Regions from separate parts of the Kocuria sp. WN036 genome, predicted to be linked through region 1. Evidence: riboswitches for the same ligand, from Rfam matches in the RefSeq annotation. Region 1 holds a riboswitch; each other region holds the start of a gene.
What was found. A riboswitch is a leader RNA that binds a small molecule or an ion and turns the genes downstream of it on or off. The one in region 1 is predicted to bind thiamine pyrophosphate.

Region 1 (6,009 bases):
GGGGACCGGGTACGGACGGCGTACCGCGGCAGGAGCACAGCTGTATATGGATGCCGAACAGGTGAACCAGGCCGGGGCGCAGGACGCCCTGGACGCTGGTCAGCAGAACACATCGCACGACGCCCGCCGGGACCTCCCGGTGGCGGAGGCAACGGTGCAGGACACCGCCCCCGAGGTGCCGGGCCACGTGCCCGAGGAGCCGTCGGAGGACGCGCCGGCCGTGCCGGACACTGCCCCCGAGGTCTCGGGCCACGTGCTCGAGGAGCCGTCGGAGGACGCGCGTCCCGCGCCGGACACCGTCCCGGAGGCCGGACCCGACACGCCGGGCGAGGTCCCGGACGAGCCGGCGGAGGTTGCGCCGGCCACCGGCGAGCCGGTGGAGGCCGCGCTGTCCGCGCCGGCCACCGGCGACGCCGCGGGGACCGACACCCTCGACGTCGCGCCCGGGACCGCGGTCCCCGGCGACGAGCGCCCCGGTGCGGTGGCCGAGGAGGCCGCCGCGCCCGCGAACCCCGCGCCCGGCACGCCCGGTGCCGAGGAGGCCGCCGAGGGCGTCGAGCCCGCCGGCGAGACCGAGGACCTGGGCCCCGGGGCCCCGGCCGCCGACGCGCCGGACGGAGCCGGGCAGGACTCCGCCCCGTCCGCCGGGGACGATCGCGCGGACTCCGATGACGGCGCGGACACCGACGACGAGGACACCGACGACGACGGGGAGCCGCGCACGGCGCCGGCCGCCGCGGTGACGGCGACCTCGCTCATGTTCCACGCCCCGGACCTCGACGAGCTGCGCGAGGCCGCTCAGCAGCGCGCCGCCCGGCGCCGGGAGGCGCGGCGCCGCCAGCAGGAGGAGAACGCCTCCGCCGAGGACCCGGGCGACGGTCCCGAGGAGCCGGACACGGCGGAGCTCGCCGACGAGGGTGAGGAGGCCGGCCAGGGGACCGGCGGGAGCGCCACCAGCCGCCGCCGTCGGCGCCGCCGCCGCGGCGAGGTCGACATGGAGCTCGTGGGCGGCAGCGACGACGACCCGCCCAACACGGTGACCCGGGTCCGGGCGCCCCGCGCCGCGGAGACCGCCACGGTCGACGAGGTCGTGGCCGTGAAGGGCTCCACGCGGCTCGAGGCCAAGAAGCAGCGCCGGCGCGAGTCCCGCCAGACGGGCCGCCGCCGCCAGGTGATCACCGAGGCCGAGTTCCTGGCCCGCCGCGAGTCGGTCGAGCGGCAGATGCTGGTCCGGCAGAAGGACAACCGGATCCAGATCGGCGTCCTCGAGGACGGCGTCCTGGCCGAGCACTTCGTCTCGCACACCCAGCAGGACTCCCTGATCGGCAACGTCTACGTGGGCAAGGTGCAGAACGTGCTGCCGTCCATGGAGGCCGCGTTCATCGACATCGGCCGGGGCCGCAACGCCGTGCTCTACGCCGGCGAGGTCAACTGGGACGCGTCGCGGCTCGAGGGCGGGCCGCGCCGGATCGAGGTCGCGCTGAAGTCCGGGGACTCGGTCCTGGTGCAGGTCACCAAGGACCCGGTGGGGCACAAGGGCGCCCGGCTCACGAGCCAGATCTCCCTGCCCGGCCGGTACCTGGTCTACGTCCCGGGCGGGTCGATGACCGGGATCTCCCGGAAGCTGCCCGACGTGGAGCGCGCCCGGCTGAAGAAGATCCTCAAGGACCGTCTGCCGGACGGGGCGGGCGTCATCGTGCGCACCGCCGCCGAGGGGGCCTCCGAGCAGGAGCTCACCCACGACATCAACCGGCTGCGAGCCCAGTGGGAGCAGATCCAGGAGCGGGCCGGGTCGACCAGGACGCTCGCGCCCGAGATGCTCTACGCGGAGCCGGACCTCACGATCAAGACGGTGCGCGACGTCTTCAACGAGGACTTCACCACCATGGTCGTCCAGGGCGACGAGGCGTGGGACAACATCGAGGCGTACGTGACCTACGTCGCACCGGACCTGCTCGACCGGCTCAAGAAGTGGGACGAGGACGAGGACCTGTTCGTGAACTACCGCGTGGAGGAACAGATCCAGAAGGCACTCGAGCGCAAGGTCTTCCTGCCCTCGGGCGGCTCGCTCGTCATCGACCGCACCGAGGCGATGACGGTGGTCGACGTGAACACCGGCAAGTTCACCGGCTCCGGGGGCAACCTCGAGGAGACCGTCACCAAGAACAACCTGGAGGCGGCCGAGGAGATCGTCCGGCAGCTGCGGCTGCGGGACATCGGCGGGATCATCGTGATCGACTTCATCGACATGGTCCTGGAGTCCAACCGGGACCTCGTGCTGCGCCGGCTGGTGGAGTGCCTGGGCCGGGACCGCACCAAGCACCAGGTGGCGGAGGTGACCTCGCTGGGCCTCGTGCAGATGACCCGCAAGCGCATGGGCACCGGCCTGCTGGAGGTGTTCTCCGAGCCGTGCGAGCACTGCGCCGGCCGCGGCGTGGTGGTCCACGACCAGCCGCTCGAGGGCCGCTCCGGCGGCGTCACGAGCGAGTCCCGCGACCAGCGGCCGAACCGCACGGAGCGCAAGCGCGGCCGCGGGGGCCGCAGCGAGCAGCAGCCCGCCCGGACGGAGCAGCGCTCCGCCGAGGCCGATCCCGCGGAGAAGGCCAAGGCCGAGGCCGCGCGGACGGCGTTCGCGACGATCGCCGCCGCCACCCACCACGAGGAGGCGGCCGCGGACGAGCCGGAGCGCGCCGAGGAGGCCGCCCAGCCGGCGGAGTCCCGGCCCGAGGGCTCGGGGCGCTCCCGGAAGAAGCGCCGCGGCAAGCGCAGCCGCGGACGTGGCCAGGGCGGGGACACCGCCGCCGAGCAGCAGCCGGAGGAGGGGGAGGACACCGCCCCCGCCGCCCCGGAGCAGCTCCCCGCCGAGGGGGCGCCGGGCGAGCAGGGCTCGCGCCTGACCATCAACGGCGAGGTCATCGAGCTGCCGCAGGGCCACGCCGTGGTCGTCGAGCCCGCCGAGGCCCGGCCGCTGAGCCTGGACTCCCTCGCGGAGGTCTTCGGGCAGCGGGGACCGGACGCCGGCTCCGCCGCCCCGGAGGCCGCCGCCGAGGCGGTCACCGGTGCGGATGACGCCGCGGAGGGGGCCACCGCCGCGGCGGAGGCCCCGGCCCAGGAGAGCACGGCCCAGGAGAGCACGGCCCAGGAGAGCACGGCACAGGAGCGCACGGAGCGGCAGGCGCCCGCTCCCGCCGCGGCGGTCGCCGCGGAGCAGGCGGACGTCGAGCCCGTGCGGCCCCGGCGGCGCTCCCGGCGGGCCTCGGCCCCGGCGGCGCGGCCCGGCGAGGCCGAGGTGACCGCCGGCCGGGCGGCCGCCGCGGAGGGCGCCCGGCACGAGGCGAAGACCGTCGCCCAGCGCGCCCCGGAGGAGTCCTCCCGCCGGGCGCCGACCGTCGTCGGCGTCGGCGTCAAGGCCGAGGACCTCACCAGCGGCCGGCCCGCCGACCGGGGCTGACCCGCCCCGCCGAGCAGCACCACGGAGGACCCCGACCGGCACGGTCGGGGTCCTCCGTCGTCGCGGACCGTCACGGACCGTCCCGGCCTGCCCGCCCTCCGTGCGGCGGCGTACCGTGGTGCGCACCACAGCACACCCGGGGCCGCCGTCCCGTCCGCCGGGAGAGCGGCCGCCCGCTCCAGGGAGCATCGCCATGACCAGTGCAGACACCATCCGCACCACCGGCACGGAACTGTTCGTCCACCGGGATCCGTCGGCCGTGGACCGTCACTACACGGAGGACTTCGTCCAGCACTCGCCGCTCGCGCCGGACGGGCGCGAGGGTCTCAGGCAGTTCGTGCAGAGCATGCCCGAGGACTTCCGCGTGGACATGGTCCGGATGCTCGACGACCACGGGACGGTGGCCGTCCACTCGGTGTACGAAGGGCTCGGTCCGGAGCCGCTGGTCGGCTTCGACGTCTTCCGGGTGGAGGACGGACGGATCGCCGAGCACTGGGACGTCTTCGAGGCCCTGCGCACGGGCCCCGACGGCGCCCGCCCCCAGCTCGACGGTCCCGTCGCGGTCACGGACCACGAGCGGACGCAGGGCAACAAGCGCATCGCCGCCGAGTGGGTCGAGGCCGCCCTCGTCGGGGGCGACCGCCACGCCGTCCAGGACCACCTGAGCCCCCGGGGCTGCATCGAGCACACCGGCGGCACGCCGGACGGCCCGCAGCCCGCGTACCAGCGGCTGCGCCGCGTGGTCGGCGAGGGGAACTTCGTGCTGACCGTCGCGGAGGCCGTTCCCGGAGGGAACAGCGACGGGGGATCCACCGGAACGGTCGCCTGCTACGACCTCTGGCGCCTCGACGACGGCCGGATCGTGGAGCACTGGGGCGTCTCGCAGCCGGTGCCCGAGCGGATGGCGCACGCCAACGGCATGTTCTGATCCCGTGCGGGGTCCGTGCCGGCTCCCGCACGACGACTAGACTGGCAGGACACCAGACACGGGGTGCCGCACGAGCGGCTGAGAACACACCCGTCGAACCTGATCTAGCCAGTACTAGCGAAGGGATGTCGCAGATGCGCGATGCCGTACCCCCGTCCGACCGCACACCAGGACCCGGGAGGCCGCTGCCGCCGGACCCCGCGCTCGCCGAGGACGCCGCCGCGGCCCTGGCGGACCTGCGCGCCGCGGCGCCGCTGGTGCAGTGCATCACCAACGCCGTGGTCACCAACTTCACCGCCAACGTGCTGCTCGCCGTGGGCGCGTCCCCGGCGATGACCGACATCCAGGGCGAGGGCGGGGTCTTCGCGGAGCTCGCCGACGGCCTCCTCGTCAACACCGGCACGCCCACCGCCGAGCAGCGCGGCGCCGCCTATGAGGCCGTCGGGGCCCGGCGCCGCGCGGGCCGGGCCTGGGTCCTGGACCCGGTGGCGGTGGGTGCCCTGCCCGTGCGCACGGCGCTGGCCCGCGACCTGCTCGGGTTCGAGCCGGCGATCGTGCGCGGCAACGCCTCCGAGGTCATCGCCCTCGCCGGCGGCGCCGGCGGCCGCGGCACGGACGCGACCCACGGCGTCGACGCGGCCCGGGACGCCGCCGCTGCGCTCGCCGAGCGGGCCGGCTCGGCGGTGGCCGTGTCCGGGCCCGTGGACCTCGTGCGCTCCCCGGACGGCACGGTGGTCCGGGTGCCGCACGGCACGCCCCTGCTGACCCGCATCACCGGCGGCGGGTGCGCCCTGGGTGCCCTCATGGCGGCGTTCACCGCCGTGCGCACGGACCCGGCCGCCGCGGCGGTGGCCGCCACCACGGTGTACACCCTCGCGGCCGAGGACGCGGCCGCCGACTCCGCCGGGCCCGGCTCCTTCGCCGTGGCGCTGCTGGACCGGCTGCACGCCGTCACCCCGGAGGGGATCGCCGCCCGGGCGGAGCTCGTGCGCGAGGAGGTCGCCCGGTGAGCCCGAGCCTCGACCCCGCGGCCCTGTCCCTGCACCTGGTGACGGACACCGCCCTGAGCGCTCCCCGGGCGGTCCCGGACGTCGTGGCCGCCGCCGTGCGCGGCGGAGCCACCATGGTCCAGGTGCGGGAGAAGGACGCCCCGGTCCGCGAGCTCGTCGCCCTGCTGACGGCCGTCGCCGAGCGCGTGGGCCGGGAGGTGCCCGTGCTCGTGGACGACCGCGCCGACGTGTACCTCGCCGCCCGCGCGGCCGGCGCCCCCGTGGCCGGCGTGCACGTGGGCCAGTCGGACCTGCCCGTGGCGCTCGCCCGGGAGATCTGCGGCCCGCACGCCGTGCTCGGCCTCAGCGCCGCCACGGCGGAGGAGCTCGATGCTGCCGCCGCGCTGCCGGCCGGGACGGTCGACTACCTGGGCGTCGGGGCGGTGCGGGCGACCCGCACCAAGCCCGACCACCCCGAGCCGCTGGGCGTCGAGGGCTTCGCCCGCGCCGCGGCCCGCACGGCCCTGCCCTGCCTGGCCATCGGCGGGGTGCGGGTCGAGGACGCCCCCGGCCTGCGCGCCGCCGGCGCCGCGGGGCTGGCCGTGGTCTCCGGGATCTGCGCCGACCCGGACCCCGCCGCC
Region 2 (6,009 bases), on a different contig from region 1:
GCTGCCCTCGCGCTCGTTGGGCTTGGCCATGAAGGTGATGGACTTCCCCTGCTGGTGGGCGATCTGCTTCGAGGCCAGCTTGTAGACCACGTGGTTGTCCGCGGTGACCATGCCCTCGTCGTAGCGGAACGCGATCTCGTGCTGGCCCAGGTTGCACTCGCCCTTCGCGGACTCCACGGTCAGCCCGGCCGCGTACATGGCGTTGCGGATCTCCCGCAGCAGCGGCTCGACCCGCTGGGAGCCCAGCACGGAGTAGTCCACGTTGTACTGGTTGGCCGGGACCAGGTTGCGGTAGCCGGCGTCCCAGGCGTCCTCGTAGCTCGTGTTGTAGACGCAGAACTCCAGCTCGGTGCCGGTGACCATGGTGAAGCCCATGTCCCGGGCGCGGTCGAGCTGGCGGCGCAGCATGGACCGCGGGGACATCGGGATGGGCTGCCCGCCGTGGCCGGTGAGGTCGCACTGGATGAGGACCTGGCCGGGGTTGTGCGGCATCAGCCGGATCGTGTCGAGATCACAAGCGAACTCCATGTCCCCGTACCCGGAGGACCAGCTGCTGATCGAGTACCCGCCCACGGTGTTCATCTCCGTGTCCACGGCCAGCAGGTAGTTGCAGCCCTCGGCGCCCTCGTCGAGCACCGAGTCGAGGAAGAACTGCGCGTGGTTGAGCTTGCCCTGGAGCCGGCCCTGCATGTCGGTGAAGGCCAGGACCACGGTGTCCACGAGCCCGTCGGCCACGTGCTGCCGCAGCTGCTCGACGGTGAGCATCCGGTCGTTGCGCGGGTGCTGAGGAGTCTGGGTCATGGGTCCGGTCCTTCGTCGCTGGAATCGCTGGGAACGCTGGGGTGCTGGGGTCGCTGGGCGGGGAGTCGGGCGGGACGGGGTCAGTGCAGGTCCGCCTCGGCGGTGCGGATCTGCGCGAACTCCTCCTCGGGGGCGTGGCCCACGAGGCGGTGGCGGCTGTAGAACCAGTAGTAGGCGAGGAAGACGACGAACACGAGCGCGGTGATGGACGCGGCGAGCACGTCGACCAGGAACGTGGCGACCACGGCCACGAGCGCCAGCACCAGGGCGATGCCGGTGGTGACCACGCCGCCCGGGGTGCGGTAGCCGCGCGGGAGGTCCGGCTCGCGCAGCCGCAGCACGATGTGGGAGAGGTTCAGCAGCACGTAGGAGACGGTGGCGCCGAAGACCGCGATGTTGATGAGCAGTCCGCCGTCGCCCGTCACGGCCGCGAGCACGAAGCCCACGGTGCCGGGCACGATGAGGGCGACCCACGGGGTCCGGCGCTTGCCGGTCAGCGAGAGGAACCGGGGCAGGTACCCCGCCCGGGAGAGCGCGAACAGCTGCCGGGAGTAGGCGAACATGATGGAGAAGAAGCTCGCGACCAGCCCGGCCAGGCCCGCGTAGTTGACGATGTTCGCCATCGCGCTGTCCGCCCCGGCGACCGTGCGGATGGCCTCCGGCAGCGGGTTGTCCGAGGTGCTCATCGCCTCCGACCCGGCCGCCCCGGGCACCAGGACCAGCATGAGCGCACCCGAGACCAGCAGGAAGGCCATGGCCACGATGATCCCGCGCGGCATGTCCCGGCGGGGGTCGGCGGTCTCCTCGGCGGCCAGCGGCACGCCCTCGATCGCCAGGAAGAACCAGATCCCGTAGACCAGGGCCGCCATCGCCCCCGCGTAGCCCATGGGCAGGAACGCGCTCGCCCCCGCGGCGTCGTTCGGGACGATGTCGAAGAGGTTGGCGGCGTCGAAGTGCGGCACGAGCGCGACGACGGTCACCCCCAGCGCGAGGACCGCGACCACGGTGATCCCGAACATCAGCTTGAGCGCCTCGCCCACCCCGTACATGTGGATGCCCATGAACACCAGGTAGGTCACGAGGTACACGGGCCAGGAGTTGGTGATCCCGAACAGGCCCAGCGCCTCGATGTAGCCGCCGATGAACGTGGCGATCGCCGCCGGGGCCACGGCGTACTCGATGAGCACGGCCATCCCGGTGGCGAAGCCGCCGAGGGGGCCGAGCGCCCGGCGGGCGAAGCCGTACCCGGCGCCGGCCGTGGGGAGGGTCGAGGAGAGCTCGGCGAGGCCGAAGACCATGCAGGTGTACATGAGGCCCATGAGCACGAAGGCGATGAGCAGCCCACCCCACCCGCCCTCGGAGAGCCCGATGTTCCAGCCGGAGAAGTCCCCGGAGATGACGTAGGCGATGCCCAGGCCCGCGAGCAGAACCCACCCGGCGGCGCCGGAGCGGAGCTGGCGGTGCTGGAAGTACTCGTCGGTGCGGGTGGGCTGTGCTGGGGATTCGGGCATGGGACGATCCCTCCGGGATTCCACAAAGGTCTGAAAACAGACGTTTGGCGCGAGTGGTCACAGTCTGTGGGCTGCCCCGTGCCCCGTCAAGACCCCGCGGGGCGCGGCCGGGCGGCCGCCGGGCCGGGCACGGACCGCGTCGCGGTGGAGCCGGCCCCCCGGATGCCGCAGAATGGTGGGCATGAACCAGACCACGTCCTCAACCACTGACCGCCCCGGCCCCGCCCGCTCCTGGGCCCTCATCGCCATCACGGCGGGCTTCCTCGTCTCCGCCGCCCTGATCATCGCGGTGGGCGTGGTCGCCATGGACCTCACCCACTAGGGCCTCGGCCGGCCGTCCCGGCCGGAGGCAGCGGCGCGCCGTCCGGACCGGGCGGCGCGCCGCTGCTGCTCGTGGCCCCGCCCGGAGCGGTGGGCGGGGCCCCGCCGGAGGCGGTCCCCGGGGACCGTGACACCATGGGCGCACGTCGCACCGCAGGGAGGAGCGCCACCGTGAGCGATCCCGTCCAGCACCCCCGCATCCGGCCCGTGCGCCAGGGCAACGCCTTCGAGGAGGCCGTGGAGCGGATCCTCGACTCGATCCGGCTCGGCCTGTTCCGCCGGGGCGAGCGGCTCCCGCCCGAGCGGGAGACCGCGGCGATGCTCGGCATCTCCCGCGCCACGCTCCGGGAGGCCCTGCACGAGCTCCAGGTCGCCGGGGTCCTGGAGGTGGTCCGGGGCCGGTACGGCGGGACCTTCGTGACCGGTCGCACCGCCCTGCCGGACGAGGCCCTCCCCCCGGTGGACCCCGCGGACGTCGAGGACGTGCTCGTGTTCCGCGCCGTGGTCGAGCCCGCCGCGGCGGAGCTGGCCGCGGCGGCGTCCCTCAGCGCGGCCGCCCGGGAGCACCTGCTCGCGTGCCTGCGGCAGGTCGAGGAGAGCGCCCCGGAGGACTACCGCCCCGCCGACGCACGCTTCCACATCGCGGTGGCCGAGCTGGGCGGCTGTCCCAGCCTGGTCCGCGCCGTCGCGGAGGTGCGCTCGCGGGCCAGCGACCTGCTGGACCGGATCCCCGTGCTTCCGGTCAACCTCGAGCACTCCGACCGTCAGCACCGCGAGCTCACCGACGCCGTCCTGGCCGGCGACGCCCCCGCCGCCCGGGCCGCCTCCCTCGCCCACCTGGAGGGCACGGCCGCGCTGCTGCGCGGTTTCCTCGGCCACGCCGGGCAGTCCGACGACGACGCCCCCGGGGACGACCGCGGCCCGGTGTGACCCGCCGCCGCGAGAAGAACGGGCCGGGCTGCGGGGCCGGTGCTTATACTCGTCCGCAGTGACACGGGGTGCCGGCGCCGCACGACGAGCCGGCTGAGATGACACCCGTCGAACCTGATCCAGTTAGGACTGGCGAAGGGATGTCCTGCCGGGACCGGCCGTGGCCGGCCCGCGTCTCCTCGCCCTGACCCCGGGGAGACCCATGCAGATCGCAGAACAGATCGTCCTCGTCACCGGCGGAGCACGAGGGCTGGGCCGCAGCGTCGTCGAGGCCTTCGCCGCCCAGGGCGCGAGGGTCGTGGTCAACTACCGCGCGTCCCGGACGGCCGCGGAGGAGCTCGTCGACCGGTACGGCCACGAGCGGGCGGTGGCGCTGGCTGCCGACGTCACCGACGCGCAGCAGGTCGCAGACATGCTCCGCGCGGCCCGGGAGCACTTCGGCTCCCCCGTCACCACCGTGGTCAACAACGCGCTGGCGGACTTCTCCTTCAACGGCGACGCCCGCTCCTCCGCGGAGGACATCCGCTGGGAGGAGTTCCACGCCCAGTTCGCCGGCAGCGTCCGCGGGGCGCTCAACACCGTGCAGCAGGCCCTGCCCGGCATGCGGGAACGGGGTTTCGGCCGGGTCGTCAACGTCGGCACCAACCTGTTCCAGAACCCCGTGGTCCCGTACCACGACTACACGGCGGCGAAGGCCGCGCTGCTGTCCCTGACCCGCACCCTCGCCAAGGACCTCGGCGCGCACGACGTCACGGTCAACATGGTCTCCGGAGGTCTGCTGCGCACCACCGACGCGAGCGCCGCCACCCCGGACGAGGTCTTCGACCACATCGCCTCCGCCACGCCCCTGGGCCGGGTCACCACCCCGGCCGAGTTCGCCGACGCCCTGCTGTTCTTCGCCTCGCCGTGGGCGCGCTCGGTCACCGGGCAGAACCTGGTGGTCGACGGCGGGCTGGTCCTCGACTGATGGGGGCCGCCGTGACCGCGCCGCGACAGCTGCACCTCAACGCCTTCCTCTTCGGCGCGGGCCACCACCAGGCGGCCTGGCGGCACCCGGACTCCCCGCTGGAGCGGCTCGGGGACATCGCCCACTGGGAGCGCCTCGCCCGCACCGCCGAGCGCGGCCTCCTCGACGCCGTGTTCTTCGCCGACGGGCACAGCGCCGGTGACGTGGCGGACGGACCCCGGTGGTTCCTCGAACCGCTCACGGCCCTGTCCGCGATGGCGCGGGCCACGGAGCGGATAGGGCTGGTCAGCACGGTCTCGACGACCTTCTGGACGCCGTTCCACGCCGCCCGCCTGCTGGCCTCGCTCGACCACATCAGCCGCGGGCGGGCCGGCTGGAACGTGGTCACCTCCATGTTCGACGCCGAGGCGCGCAACCACGGTCTCCCGGGAATGCCACCGCACGCCCAGCGCTACGCGCGGGCGGCAGAGTTCATCGACGTGACCCGTCGGCTGTGGGACTCGTGGTCCGACGACGCCCTGATCGGCGACCGGCAGGGCCTGCATGCCGATCCCGAGCGGGTGCGCCGGATCGACCACGCCGGCGAGCACTTCCGCGTGGACGGCCCGCTGACCGTGCCGCGCCCGCCCCAGGGGCGTCCGGTCCTGTTCCAGGCGGGCGCCTCCGGGCCGGGCCGGGAGCTGGCCGCCCGGCACGCCGAAGGGGTCTACGCCGTGGCCTACGACCTCGAGAGCGCGCGGGAGTACCGCGCCGATCTGAGGCGGCGCGTCGCCGCGGCCGGACGGGACCCGGAGGGCGTGGCCGTCATGCCGGGCCTGGTCGCCTACGTGGGCTCCACCGAGGAGGAGGCCCGGGCCAAGCAGGCGGAGGTGGACGCCCTGCTGCCCTCGGAGCAGTCCCTGGCCCAGCTGTCCGCGTTCGTCCAGCAGGACTGCAGCGCCTGGGAGCTGGACGCCCCGGTCCCGGAGCTGCCGCCGCTCGAGGGCTTCACCGGGCCGCAGGGCCGGTACGCCACGATCCTGCGGATCGTGGCGGTCGAGCGGCCCACGGTGCGGCAGCTACTGGGCCGGCTGGCCGCCGGGGGCGGGCACTGCACGGTGGTCGGCACCCCGGAGGCCGTCGCGGACCGGATGGAGCGCTGGTTCCGCTCGGGCGCGGCCGACGGCTTCAACCTCATGCCGCCCCGGCTGCCGGACTCCCTCGACGACTTCGTGGACCACGTGGTCCCCGTCCTCCAGCGCCGCGGACTCTTCCGCACCCGGTACACCTCGTCCACGCTGCGCGGGCACCTGGGGCTGCCGCGACCCGGCGGCGCTCAGTGACGTGCTGCGGCGTCTGTTGCGGCGGACGACCCCGGCACCCCGGGACGGTCGGTCAGCACGTCACGGACCGGTCGGCGCAGGCTGTAGGGGAGCTTCGGACCGCGACCCGCCTGTGTCCTGTCCGGCCGGTCAGACGAACAGCGCGGTCACCCGCGTG
Region 3 (6,009 bases), on a different contig from region 1:
GGCGGCGTCCGTGTCGATCCGCCCGGCCATCGACGAGGACGCCTGGGCGTGGCGGCGGGCCGGGATGCGCCCGGCACCGGCGGCGAGCCGGCCGGCGAGCACGGCGTGGCGCATCGCGGTGGCCATCGCCACCGGGTCCTGGGCGCGGGTGACGGCGCTGGCCAGCAGCACGGCGTCGCAGCCCAGCTCCATGGCCAGGGCGGCCTCGGAGGCGGTGCCGATCCCGGCGTCGAGCACCACGGGCACGGACGCCCGGGAGGCGATGAGCTCGATGTTGTGCGGGTTGAGGATGCCCAGCCCGGTGCCGATGGGGGCGCCCAGGGGCATCACCGCGGCCGCGCCCAGGTCCTCGAGGCGGCGTGCGACGGCCGGGTCGTCGGAGGTGTAGGCGAAGACCTTGAAGCCGCGGGCCACGAGCTGCTCGGTGGCGTCGAGGAGCTCCACGACGTCGGGCAGCAGCGTGTCCTCGTCCGCGATGACCTCGAGCTTGACCCAGTTCGTCTCGAGGGCCTCCCGGCCGAGCTCGGCGGTCAGCAGCGCGTCCCGGGCGGTGTAGCACCCGGCGGTGTTGGGCAGGATCCGGATGTCGTTGCGCTCGAGCAGCGCGAAGAGGGAGTCGCCCTGGCCGGGGGCGTAGCGGCGCAGGGCCACGGTGGTCAGCTCGGTGCCGGAGGCCAGCAGCGCCTGCTCCAGAGTGTGCAGCGAGCTCAGGCCGCCGGTGCCCATGATCAGCCGGGAGCTCAGCTCGATGCCGTCGAGCACGAGGGGGTCGGGGTGCGGGGCGGTCACGTCAGCCTCCCTGGACGGCGGTGATGATCTCGATGGACTGGCCCTCCGCCACGGGGGTCCGCCGCCAGCGGCTGCGGGGCACGACCGCGGCGTCCACGGCCACGGCCACGCCGAGGCGCCCGCCGTCCAGCGGGGCGCCGTCGGGGCCCAGGGGGCGGTCGACGGTCTCGGCGACGAGGTCGACGACGGTCGCCTCCGCCGCCACGCGGTGCGGGCGGCCGTTGAGGGTGATGGCGGTCATCGGGTGCTCCTGCTCCGGGGCCCGGGCCCGGCGGCGGCCGGCGCGGGATCCCCTGGACGGGCCTCGACGGGGCGGTCGAAGCGGTGCGGGTCGGTGGTGGCGAGGTGCTCGGCGTCGGCCGCCGGATCGGCTCCGGTCCCGCCGTCCACCAGCTGCGCGGCGAGCCGGGCAGCCAGCGGGGCGAGCAGGACGCCGTGGCGGAAGTAGCCGGTGGAGACCACGAGCCCCGGCACCGGCGATCCGTCCGGGTCGCGAACCCGGCCGAGGTACGGGATGTCGTCCGGGGTGCCGGGCCGGGCGCGGGCCAGCACCTCGACCAGCTCGAGGTCGGCGACGCCGGGCACGAGCGCCTGGGCGTCGCGCAGCAGCCGGAACACGCCGCCGGCGCTGGGACCGGTCAGGTCGTCCTCGCGGGAGGTCGCCCCGATCACCACGGTCCCGTCGGCGCGGGGCACCAGGTAGACGGGCACCCCGTGCACCAGGCCGCGGACGGTGCGCCCGAGCAGCTCCGGCGCCCCGGCGGGGACCCGGGCGCGCAGGATGTCCCCGTGCACCGGCCGCAGCGGCGGGTGCCAGTCCTCCGGCAGCCCTTCGAGCTCGCCGAGCCCGGCGCCGGGGGCGAGGACCGTCCAGGTCGCGGAGACCATCCCGCCGCCGGCCAGGCGGACGCCGGTCGCCGCGCCCTCGGCGTTGCGGCGCAGCCCCGTGGCGAGGTCGTGGACGAGGCGGGTCGGTCCGCCGTCGCGCGCGGCCGGGAGCCCGGCGGGCTCCGGGAGCTCCGGGAGGTCGGGCAGTTCCGGGGCGACGAGGGCCGCGAGCAGCCCGGCCACGAGGCGGCGCGGGTCCACCTGGTGGTCGTCGGGGATCCGGAACGCCGCGGACAGCCGCGGGCTCAGGGCCGGCTCGAGGGTGCGGGCGGCGCGCAGGGTCAGCGGCTCCACCGTCATGCCGTGGCGCCCCTGCAGCGCGCGGAGATCCGCCAGGGCCTGCCGGTCCGCGGCGTCCACGCCGCAGACGAGGGTCTCGGTGGCCCGGTGGCCCACCGTCCCGCCGGCGGCCTGCTCGACGGCGGCCACGAACCCCGGGTACTCGGCGGCCGAGGCGGTCATGAGGGGGTACAGGGGCTCCTGCTGGTACTGGACCTCGCTCACCGGGGCGAGCATCCCGGCCGCGGCGCGGCTGGCGCCGGAGCCCGGCTCGGGGTCCACCACGACCACCGAGCGGCCGCGGCGGCGCAGCTCACAGGCGGTGGCCAGGCCGATCACCCCGGCGCCGACGACGGCGACGTCGGCGCGGACGTGCTCGGGCCGGTCGACCAGCGGGTGGGGCGCGGTCGTGGGGGCAGGGTGCGCGGCAGTCACAGGGAACGTCCTTTCCTCCGGCGGCATGACCCGCATCAGGTGTGGCGGTCGGCGCTGGACGCCCTCTCAGCCCCCGGTGGGGCTCCCGCAGAACCGCTGACCTATCATCAGCGTGTGACCCACCCTACCCGTGACGCCTCCGCCCCCGCCGAGTCCTCCCTGCGAGAGACCCGGACGGCCCGCCTCCTCGCCGCCCGGCTGTACGTGTGCACGGACGCCCGCCGGGACCGGGGCGACCTCGAGGACTTCCTGCACGCGGTCTGTGCCGGTGGCGCGGACGTCATCCAGCTGCGGGACAAGAGCATCGACGCGGACGAGGAGATCGCCGCGCTGGAGCTGCTGGGCCGGGTCGCCGCCGAGTACGACGCCCTGTTCGCGGTCAACGATCGCGCCGACATCGCCGCGCTCGTGGGCGCCGACGTCTTCCATGTGGGCCAGCACGACCTCAGCCCTGTCCAGGCCCGGCGGCTCCTGGGCCCCGACGTGCTGATCGGGCGCTCCACCCACGACCTCGGACAGGCCACGGCGGCGCTCGAGGACCCGGACGTCGACTACTTCTGCACCGGGCCCGTCTGGGCCACGCCCACCAAGCCGGGGCGCCCGGCCACCGGGCTGGAGTTCGTCCGCGCGGTCGCCGAGCTGACGGAGGCCCGGCTGGACGCGGACCCGGAGGTCCTGCCCGTGCCGTGGTTCGCCATCGGCGGCATCGACGAGCCGCGGCTCCCGCAGGTGCTGGAGGCCGGGGCGCGCGGCGTCGTCGTCGTCCGCGCCGTCACCGAGGCCTCCGATCCCCGCACCGCCGCCGGGCAGCTGCGCGGTCTGCTCCCCGCCTGAGCCCGGGGCGGTCCCCCGCCCGCCTCACCGTCGGCTCCCCGCCGCCGTCCAGCACGTTCTGAGAGCATGGACGCAGGACGACGACGGAGAGGTGGCCCATGGACCCCGAGCTCGACCCCCAGGTGCGGCACGCGGTGGAGCGCCCCGCGGAGACCGCCCGCGGTCCGGAGGACGCGCAGCTGCGCGTCCGGCTGGCCGGTGAGCCCGCCCGCCGCGCCCTCGGAACGCACTGGGAGCAGGGCCTCCCGGAGGACGCCGCCCCGAGCGACGACCGGCTCGCCGCCGCCGTGCTGCTCGCCACCCTCTTCGGCGACACCTTCTGGCTGGAGCGCGCCGCCCGGCTGCCCAGCGACGTGCCGGGGTGCCCGTCCGCGCCGCCGAGCGGGCTGCTGGAGCTGACCCGGGTGCCGGGCGCCCGGGCGGCCCTGGCCGCCGTGCTCGAGCGCCCGCTGCTGACCGGGCTCCTGGAGTGGGGCACCAACCCCCTGCCGGAGCAGCCCCCGCTGGCCGTGGCGCGGGCCGCCCGGGACCTGGGCATCCCCGACGACGGGCGCGTCTACAAGGTGGTGCGCCGCCGCGCCGAGCGCTTCCTGGCGCGGGAGCACGACGGGTCCGAGCCGCTCGAGCAGTTCGTGACCCTGCTGAACGAGGCGGAGCGGGGCCACCGCGAGGACGGGCCCGTGCTCTCGGGCGAGACCCTGCCGCCGGCGGCTCCACCGGCGCCGGGTCCGACCGCGGGGTCCTCCTCCGCAGCCGGCCCGGCCGCCGACGGTGGCATCCGCCCGGCCACGCCCCCGCCCGGCGCCCCTCCGGCGGGCTCGCCCGAGAACCCCCAGTGGGGGGTGAGCCCCGCGAGCCCGGCCCCGCCGCCGCCAGGGCCGCTTCCGGGCCAGTACCCCGGACCCGGGGCACCCGGCCCGGGCGGTCCGGGATACGGCACCCCCGGGTACGGCCCCGGGGACCAGCGGCCCGGAGCACCGGGCGCCAGCACCCATGGCGCCTCCGGGCCGGTGTTCGGGCCCGGCCCCGGCGGGTGGCCGCCGCGCCCGGCCGAACCCGTGGAGGACGACTCCGACAACCTCAAGGCGTGGGGGTTCGTCTTCCTGGGCATCCTGGCGGTGATCGCCGCTCTGATCTTCATCCTCTGAGCCCACCGCACCATCATTTACTTGCACAGGAAAGCTTCTGGGGCTATTCTTGGGGACATATCAACCAGTGCGCCGCCCCTGCCGACGGAGAACCCCGCGATGCCGATCTTTCCCCAGAACCCCGCTCCCCAGAGCCTGACGAAGCGCCCCGCCGAGGACCTGCTGTCCGCGGACACCCGGATGGGCGCGGTGGAGCTGCTGGTCTCCGACCTGGACACGATGGTCGCCTACTACTCGGACGCCGTCACCCTCGACGTGCTCGCCCACGCCGGGGACACCGCGGTCCTGGGCCGGGACGGCCGGACGGTCGTGCGGCTGCGCCAGGTCAAGGAGCTCCCGCCGGCCCGCCGCGGGCAGGCCGGTTTGTTCCACACCGCAGTGGTCTTCGACGACGAGCCGGCCCTGGCCGCAGCGCTCGCGTCCGTGGCGACCGTGGCGCCCCGCTCCTTCACCGGCAGCGCCGACCACCTCTACAGCCAGGCCTTCTACTTCGACGACCCCGAGGGCAACGGGGTGGAGCTCTACACGGACCGTCCCCGCGAGACGTGGCGGCGGGAGCCCACCGGCCTGCTGACGCTGGCCTCCAACCCACTGGACCCGAACGGCTTCCTGCAGGAGCACCTGGCCGAGCAGGGCGGGCGGCCCCCGGCGCCGCCGGCCACCCTGGGACACGTACACCTGCAGGTGGGTGACATCCCGCTGGGCCGGCAGTTCTACGTGGACGTGCTGGGCTTCGAGGTGATGAGCGACATCGGCTCCGCCCTGTTCATCGCCGCCGGCGGCTACCACCACCACATCGCGCTCAACACCTGGCAGAGCGCCGGGGCCGGCCCGCGTGCGGCGTCGCTGGGGCTGGGCCAGGTCAACATCGACCTGCCGGACGCCGACGACGTCGCGGCCCTGGCGTCCCGGCTCGCGGACCACCGGATCCCCACCCGGCACGACGGCGCCGTGCTGCGCTTCGAGGACCCCTGGAACACCCTGATCCAGGTGGGCGTCGCGGCGTAGTCCCGGCCCGGCGCGGCGTCCGCGCCCGCCCGCCGGCGGCGCCGTGCTCGACACCGGCGGGTGCTCACCGGCACCCCGGCCCGCCGGTAGGTTGGGCCTCGTGCCCGGGGCGCCCGGGCACCGAGGGCGTGCGGCGACACGGCGGCCGCCCGGTCCGAGAGCGAGGAGCAGGGCATGGGCGAGAAGGACGACACCACCGGCAAGGACTTCGACGAGGCCGTCAACATGACCGCAAAGCAGCTGTCGACGTGGCTGGACACCGACGAGTCCACCTCGGTGGGCCAGGACGACGGCGGGGAGTCGGTGGGCCACCGCTCCGGGCGCCGGATCGTGGAGATCCTGCAGAAGCCGAAGGGCGAGCGCACCGAGGCCGACCACGAGCACATGCGCAAGGTGGTCGGCTACGTCCACCGCCACCTGGCCCAGCGCCCCGACGGGGACGTGCGCGAGACCCGGTGGCGCTACTCCCTGATGAACTGGGGCCACGACCCCCTGAAGGACTGAGCCAGAGGGCCCGCCCGGCACCGCCGGGCGGGCCCGGCCGCCCCGGCGGGCATCCCGGAAAATATTGCAGTTGTGCAAAACTTGCAGAAGTGCAAAAATATGGGCGTGAATGACGACTCCCCTC

Region 2: it holds a riboswitch for thiamine pyrophosphate, as region 1 does, so the genes downstream of both, CK505_RS00945 (3-oxoacyl-ACP reductase) here and thiM (hydroxyethylthiazole kinase) in region 1, are expected to answer to the same signal.
Region 3: it holds a riboswitch for thiamine pyrophosphate, as region 1 does, so the genes downstream of both, CK505_RS07945 (FAD-dependent oxidoreductase) here and thiM (hydroxyethylthiazole kinase) in region 1, are expected to answer to the same signal.

What each region holds. Positions count from the first base shown of each region.
Region 1 covers NZ_NSKF01000006.1:62,931-68,939, reverse strand. The annotation lists gene CK505_RS05815 (Rne/Rng family ribonuclease) at 47-3,451, shown strand; gene CK505_RS05810 (nuclear transport factor 2 family protein) at 3,645-4,379, shown strand; TPP riboswitch at 4,429-4,522, shown strand; gene thiM (hydroxyethylthiazole kinase) at 4,514-5,389, shown strand; gene thiE (thiamine phosphate synthase) at 5,386-6,009, shown strand, end outside.
Region 2 covers NZ_NSKF01000001.1:198,117-204,125, forward strand. The annotation lists gene CK505_RS00930 (glutamine synthetase family protein) at 1-801, opposite strand, end outside; gene eat (ethanolamine permease) at 882-2,312, opposite strand; gene CK505_RS18335 (hypothetical protein) at 2,494-2,634, shown strand; gene CK505_RS00940 (FadR/GntR family transcriptional regulator) at 2,805-3,563, shown strand; TPP riboswitch at 3,618-3,721, shown strand; gene CK505_RS00945 (3-oxoacyl-ACP reductase) at 3,766-4,530, shown strand; gene CK505_RS00950 (LLM class flavin-dependent oxidoreductase) at 4,530-5,852, shown strand.
Region 3 covers NZ_NSKF01000009.1:112,927-118,935, reverse strand. The annotation lists gene CK505_RS07955 (thiazole synthase) at 1-789, opposite strand, end outside; gene thiS (sulfur carrier protein ThiS) at 791-1,030, opposite strand; gene CK505_RS07945 (FAD-dependent oxidoreductase) at 1,027-2,391, opposite strand; TPP riboswitch at 2,387-2,490, opposite strand; gene thiE (thiamine phosphate synthase) at 2,596-3,225, shown strand; gene CK505_RS07935 (hypothetical protein) at 3,324-4,373, shown strand; gene CK505_RS07930 (VOC family protein) at 4,473-5,381, shown strand; gene CK505_RS07925 (DUF3140 domain-containing protein) at 5,556-5,885, shown strand; gene CK505_RS18670 (TetR family transcriptional regulator) at 5,991-6,009, shown strand, end outside.